Regions from separate parts of the Hydrogenimonas urashimensis genome, predicted to be linked through region 2. Evidence: riboswitches for the same ligand, from Rfam matches in the RefSeq annotation. Region 2 holds a riboswitch; the other holds the start of a gene.
The links. A riboswitch is a leader RNA that binds a small molecule or an ion and turns the genes downstream of it on or off. The one in region 2 is predicted to bind cyclic di-GMP.
Positions count from the first base shown of each region.

Region 1: it holds a riboswitch for cyclic di-GMP, as region 2 does, so the genes downstream of both, JMG82_RS04830 (peptidase associated/transthyretin-like domain-containing protein) here and JMG82_RS02330 (hypothetical protein) in region 2, are expected to answer to the same signal.

Region 1 is NZ_AP023212.1:964,939-968,354, forward strand. Features, by position in the region: gene JMG82_RS04830 (peptidase associated/transthyretin-like domain-containing protein) at 1-1,391, opposite strand, end outside; cyclic di-GMP riboswitch class I at 1,573-1,655, opposite strand; cyclic di-GMP riboswitch class I at 1,721-1,805, opposite strand; gene tviB (Vi polysaccharide biosynthesis UDP-N-acetylglucosamine C-6 dehydrogenase TviB) at 1,938-3,203, opposite strand; gene JMG82_RS04840 (NAD-dependent epimerase) at 3,193-3,416, opposite strand, start outside.
Region 2 is NZ_AP023212.1:471,025-474,440, reverse strand. Features, by position in the region: gene JMG82_RS02335 (BatD family protein) at 1-1,032, shown strand, start outside; cyclic di-GMP riboswitch class I at 1,092-1,176, shown strand; gene JMG82_RS02330 (hypothetical protein) at 1,345-3,416, shown strand, end outside.

The sequences.
Region 1 (3,416 bases), 490 kb from region 2:
ATATTCCCTTCGCTGTCCTCATAAACTCCGGCCGGAATCTCGATGCTCGCATCTTTTGAAGTCACTAGAGTTTTCTCTGTTTTGCTGTCATAGCTTTCATGGTCATCATACCGATCCAGCGGATAGGCAAAATAGTTCGGAGAAACGGTCGTCGTGCCGTTGACATACTGTTTCACCTGGATGATTTTGCTGTTTGTGTAATAACCCTCTGCACTGATCGTAACTACCGCTCTATCACTTTCGGCAATGTTCTCCAGTGTGTAATAACCGTTCTCATCGGTCGTTGTCACACAGCCTCCGATGCTCACTTTCGCATTGGCGACAGGATCTCCCCCGCTGTACTTGAATATCTTCCCCATTACTTTCGCCGATCCGTGCCGACAACCATCCATGGGCTCTGACGTCTGATCGCTTTCTTGAACATCCGAAGACTCTTCCATACTCTTCGACTCTTCTGTCGATGAAACAACCTCTTCTGAGGCTGCCGGGAACGCATCCGCATCTGCAATGTTGTCTTGTTTATCAGATTCTTCTATGACATTATGGGAAGTGATTTCATCCTTAAGCGACCTTTCGGCGTCGTTTTCATTTTCGCCACTTATGTTTTTTTCATTTTCGATATTTTTTTCGCTATTTGAAGTTTTGGCAGAACTATCCAGGTTTGAAACCATACCGTCCTCATTGCCATTCTCCAAGCTATCTATATCTTGTGTCGGAATATTATCTTGTGGAAGTACCTTTTCCGTTTCGGTTTTTTGCTGATGACTCGGTTCAGAAATTTCCTCATATTTGGATTGATCATTAACTGTTTCGTCTGATGATAGATCGAGTGAAATGTCAATGGCCGATCTTTCACGCATATGACGGATTGCCGATTCTTCATCCACAAGTACAGATCCAATGACAGCTTCCGCCTCATGATCAAATGATGGAGAAGCGATATCAAGAGGTTGTTCAATACGTTTCACCTTTTCTCGGTCTATTACAAATGTATTGAGATCGCCGTCATCATCCAATGTTTGAAGAAGCTGAGCAACATTCACAGCAGCTTCAGGATCTTCAGGATGCAGAGTCAACGGAGTTATTTTGGAAGCCACTTTTGCTTCACCCAATATAATCTTTCCTACCTTGAACGTAACGGTATCTCCCTGTGGGCACGTAAATTCTCCCATTTCGGCAGTGACACCCATTTTTCCCGATGAACATTCATAATCAATTCCCTCGACAGGTCCGTCGATAAACTGGCCTGTAATAAGAGTCGAAGCTGTATTCAAGGTTGTTGAATCCAGGCTGCTTTCGGCACTGTTTCCGCCACTACCGCCACAGGCTGTAAACAGCGTGGCGACTGCTGCTGAAACAAGCGCGTTTCTCATTATCTTGATTGGTCTCAATGTGTCTCCTTTTACAAGACTAGTCGATAATGAAAGTAATTATTTTTCTCATTTAAAAAACATTACTTTCGACTAAGCGTATGCAAGGAGCAAACCACTAAAGTAGAAGAATTGGAGACAGAAATATGCAAATTCTAAGATTTACATATCGATCAAATAGGAAAACATGATACGGGTGTATCATGGCAACCCAGCCGTCTTTATAAAACATAAAGACCTGTGGCTTTCCGTCCCCATTTCACAATGGGTTTGGCATATCCTACATACATTAAAAAACGTGGAAAAGGTTTCATAAAAGAAGATCTTGACTCTTTCGAGGAATAAAGAATCAAGGCAACCCGGCTGTCTTTGACCTTTTGGTAAAGACCCGTGGCTTTCCGTCCCTGCTTCACAACAGGTTTGGCCTTTTCACATACATCATTATGATACAATTCATATTAAACAAATCTTAAATCAAACGAAAAAAGGTAGCACTACTGTTAATGAACAAAAACAAGAGAAAGTGGGAACCAAGGTTTAGTTGGCCCCATTTTTAGACATAAAACCTTAAAGCCGACCGTCACTCTCTTTGAGTTTGGACTTGATATCATAAACGACTGTTTTTTGACCATTCTTCACTTTGTCGATGTCAAAAGATTCGAACTCATTGTGAGCCACCGCCAGAATAATTGCGTCATATTTCTTGCCATTGAGATCCCTTTGTTCCAGTAGGTCCAGACCATATTCACGTTTTACCTCTTGGGGATCAGCCCACGGATCGTATACATCCACATCGATCTCGTAATCTTTAAGTTCTTGGATTACGTCGATAACTCTTGAATTGCGGATATCAGGACAGTTCTCTTTGAAAGTGATACCAAGAACAAGTGTTTTTGAACCTGCGATCTTATGCTCTTTTTTAATCATCAGTTTGACCACCTGGTTGGCCACATAGATACCCATATTATCATTAAGCCTTCGACCTGCAAGGATAATTTCCGGATTATAGCCAATCTCCTGAGCCTTATAACTCAGGTAATAAGGATCGACGCCGATACAATGGCCGCCGACCAGTCCGGGACGAAATGGCAGAAAGTTCCATTTGGTCCCGGCAGCCTGAAGCACCGCTTCGGTGTCGATACCGAGCCGGTTGAAAATGATCGCCAGTTCGTTGACAAAGGCGATGTTGATATCGCGCTGAGCGTTTTCGATGACTTTGGCAGCTTCCGCAACCTTGATGCTGGGAGCGAGGTGGGTGCCCGCCGTGATGATGCTGGCGTAAAGCGCATTTACCTTTTCTCCGATTTCCGGCGTCGAACCCGATGTAACTTTGAGAATCTTCGTGACGGTGTGCTCCTTGTCGCCCGGATTGATCCGTTCGGGGGAGTAGCCACAATAGAAGTCTTTGTTGAATTTCAGACCCGACTCTCTTTCAAGAATCGGCACGCACTCCTCTTCGGTCGCGCCCGGGTAGACAGTCGATTCGTAAATGACGATATCCCCTTTTTTCAACACCTTTCCGACGCTTTCGCTCGCTTTGAGCAAAGGAGTCAAGTCAGGGTTTTTGTGTTCGTCGATGGGAGTAGGTACTGTCACGATGTAGATATTGCACTCCGCGATATCCTCCAATCGGTTGGTGAATTCCATCCCATTGGCGATCGCTTCCTTTACTTGCTCGTCGCTAAGTTCAAGGGTTCTGTCATGTCCCTTTCGAAGCTCGTCAATACGCCACTGGGCGATATCAAAACCGATCACTTTATATTTGTTGCTGAAGGCGTGGGCAAGGGGGAGGCCCACATAGCCCAGGCCGATGACGGCGATTTTATCGGACATGGTAGAACTCCTTGTACCAAGTTATAAAATTGTTGATTCCCTCTTCAATGGATGTTTCGGGTTTGTAGTGCAGATCTTCGATGAGATCACTCACATCGGCGTAGGTCGCAGGGACATCGCCGGGTTGGATTGGAAGCATGTTCTTCTGCGCTTTCTTTCCCAGGGCTTTCTCGATCGCTTCAATAAAAGCCATCAACTTGACCGGGTTGTTGT
Region 2 (3,416 bases):
TGGATCAAAAAAGTGGGAGAGGTGCAGAAGTCGTACGAAGGGGAGTATATCGTCGAAAAACAGCGCTACCTGATCTTTCCCCAAAAGGCCGGCAGTTTCAAACTCGGCCCCCTGACAGCGAAGATCGCCAAGCGGGTCCGTGTGAAGCCTCCCATCAACGATCCCTTTTTCGACGACGACTTTTTCAACGGTTTTTTTGCGAGACTGGAGTGGAGCCGAATCGCTTCCAATGCCGTGACGATCCAGGTCGACCCGCTTCCTGGCAATGTGGAACTCTATGGCGATTTCACGATCCGTGCATCGGTCGACAGGCAGAGAGTGGAGGCCAATCAGCCGGTGCGCGTGACGATTGAGATCGAAGGGGAGGGCAATATCGACGATATCAAGAAGTTCGAACCCCACATTCCCGACACCGTGGTCTACAGCGACGATCCCGTGGTCAAGGAGCGGATTACGGAAGGACGTTACGGCGGAACTTTCAAGGAGACGGTCACGATCGTCTCCGATCACGATTTCACGATTCCCTCTTTTGTTCTGAGATATTACGACAAAGAGCGTCAGCAGGTCATAGAAAAACGCACGGAACCGATTCCTATCAAAGTGGTCGGAGGCAAAAAGAACGCCGATGTAAAGGATTTGGGCAGACCTCCTGAAAAAACCGAAAAAGTCCCTTCGGCTACGACCGCCGGCAAAGAAGGCAGGAGCTTGAAAGGTCAAGAAAAAGAGGAGGAATACCGTTGGCTCTATCTTCTTGTCGGCATCGTGCTGGGGGCCGCAGGCGCCTGGTGGCTGGGCAACCGGAAGCTTCCTGTTTTCATGAAAAAGAGAGAGTTCGACATCGCCAGAGCGATCCGACACGCCAAAAACGACAGAGAACTGCTGGATCTTCTTCTTCCCTATGCCCAGGAGGATGAAAGAATCAAAGAGGCTCTCGAAAGACTGGAAGAGAATATCTACAAAGGAAAAAGAGACAAAATCGATCGGAAAATCCTCGCGGAGATTGTCGAGGATATCGAAGAGGAGAGAATGTAAACCAATTTTAAGAAGAATGTTTGTTTAAACACCGATTAAGAATCCTCTCATTATAATGGAGGTTCAGTTGCCAAACCTGTTGTGAAGCAGGGACGGAAAGCCATGGGTCTTCGCGTGATTTGCGAAGATCGCCAGGTTGCCTCTTTGTTGACATTCGTTCAATAAAGAGTAAGACTCATTTACCTGCATTGATTTTTCCTCCCACTTCCTTCATGTTCCATCAACCACTGTGAATCGCGAAGCAAAAGCCCTTTGCAATCCTCTATAATGGAGCATTGCAACTGCCTCGCAATGTTATGGAAAGGAAGAGAAATGAGTAAAGTGAACAGCAAACTGCGTCATGTATTGGTCGTGGCGGCCGGTATGCTTCTTGTCGGCTGTGGCGGTGGAGGCGGCGGTTCCACGACCGCTTCGTCAGACGGGGGCGTCCTCCCCGGAAGCGGTGGCTCTTCAGTCGTCGGGACCGCCTATCTGGTCGATTCCCCTGTCAAGGGTGTCGCCTACAACTGTGGGAGCCAGCACGGGATCACCGATGAGGAAGGCGCATTCCGTTTCGAGGTCGGAAAAGGGTGTACCTTCACACTCGGAAACATCAGACTGCGTACACTGGAAGAGACCCAGCTCTCCGACGGCGCTCTCATCATCGAGAGCGACATGAGAGTGGATGCGCTCCTTCAGTCTCTTGATGCGGATGCGGACCCCACCAACGGCATCGAGATCAAGGAGGAGGTCGTCTCCGCCCTGAAAGAGCAGGGGATATTGAAAGTGCCCGAAACCGAGAACGAACTGACAGATGTCGTGGAAAAGGTGGCCAAGCGCGTACCGTCGCTAGACATTACGCCTGTCTCTTTCGCGAAGGCGGCGGCGCACCTGAAGGAATCCTATGCCAAATATGCCGACAGCGGTGTCCGAAACCTGAAACTGACGGATGAGGATGCCTTCAACCAGATCGCCTCCGGACCGGTTCTTTACAGCATACCGGTTCTTGCCAGCGAGATACCCTACGATCGGTATCGGCTCGCCCCGCTGACGGATGAAGATTTCAATGCACTCACCGAAGAGCAAAAATATAAAGTGGCGATCAAGCTTTACGGCACACTCTTTTACGGTGTCGACTACGATACGCTGGTCGAAGCCGTCAACTCCGGCAGTTTCATCAGCGATACCCGGGCCCTCTTCGACAGGCAGAACTCTCCCGCAGAGATAGCGGCTGTGGAAGAGAAGATGAAATATTACGACGAATACGGCTGGGGCGACAACAAGATCGTCGCCTCGATGCTTGCCCGTCTCTACGAGCTTCAGCCGGGGCGCGCCTATATCAACCGATGGGCGGCCTACATCCTCAGTCAGACCATTCTCTTTTCGCCGGCCTACGAGCTCGACACGGTCTACACCGTCGACGCGATCGACGTGTACGGGGACCTGGTGCGCGATTTCGACGCGGGCTTCAGTATGCAATGGGTGACTTTCACCCACATGATGACCGACGAAAACTGGCGCCGCTTCCGAAGCCCCGAGGACAACGGTCGGGAGATGCTGGAGATCTATACGATGGATTTCAACGATGCCCACGTTCCTTTGGCGGCGAAAGCTTTGAAAAACTGGAAACTCGACCGCCGTTCGAACACGCTCGTCATGACGCTGGACGAAAACGTGGAGCCGATCACCGATCTCTTCCCGGGCCAGGTGATCAAAAACGGGACCGATTTCTACAGCGCCCTCGTTTTGCAGCCCACTTTCGTTCCCGCGGTGACTCGGCGGCTCGTCGACCTCTATTTCCCCAATTTCACGGAAGAGCGGAAAAACCGTGTCGTCGATCAGCTGATTGCAAGCCGGCCGATGACCTGGACGGGACTGCTCAAGCAGATCGTCTATTCGAAAGCCTACCTGCTCGAGTCGGCCAAAACACGCTCCTTCGAAGAGTCCTTCTATCAAATCGCCAAAGCGCTGAAGTGGCTTCCCAAGGCGAAATCGTTCTACTACATCGCGCGCAATCTCGACAGTATGCACCAGTCGACGATGCGCTACAAGCTGGGGCGCAAGGTCGAGGTGCCGCTCGATTCGCAATCTTTCGCATGGTTCCACAAGACGATTCGTGAAAATGTCATGACCAACTACGAACGCAACGCCTCACTGCAAAACAGTGACGATGGCTGGCCCTATTACGAGCTTTTCGAAAATCTGCCGGCCGATCTGATCAGTCCGACGGAGCTGGGCGAAGACGGAAGAAGGCTGCACGAATGGGCGCCCAACGAAAGAAGACGCGCCGGCTATATCGTCGATTCGCTCTTCCTTTCGATCGCGGGGCGCAAAGCGGCCGAGGAGGAGAGGAATTTCCTCATAGACCTGATCGACGACGAAAAGGATTACGACGAAACCTTCGA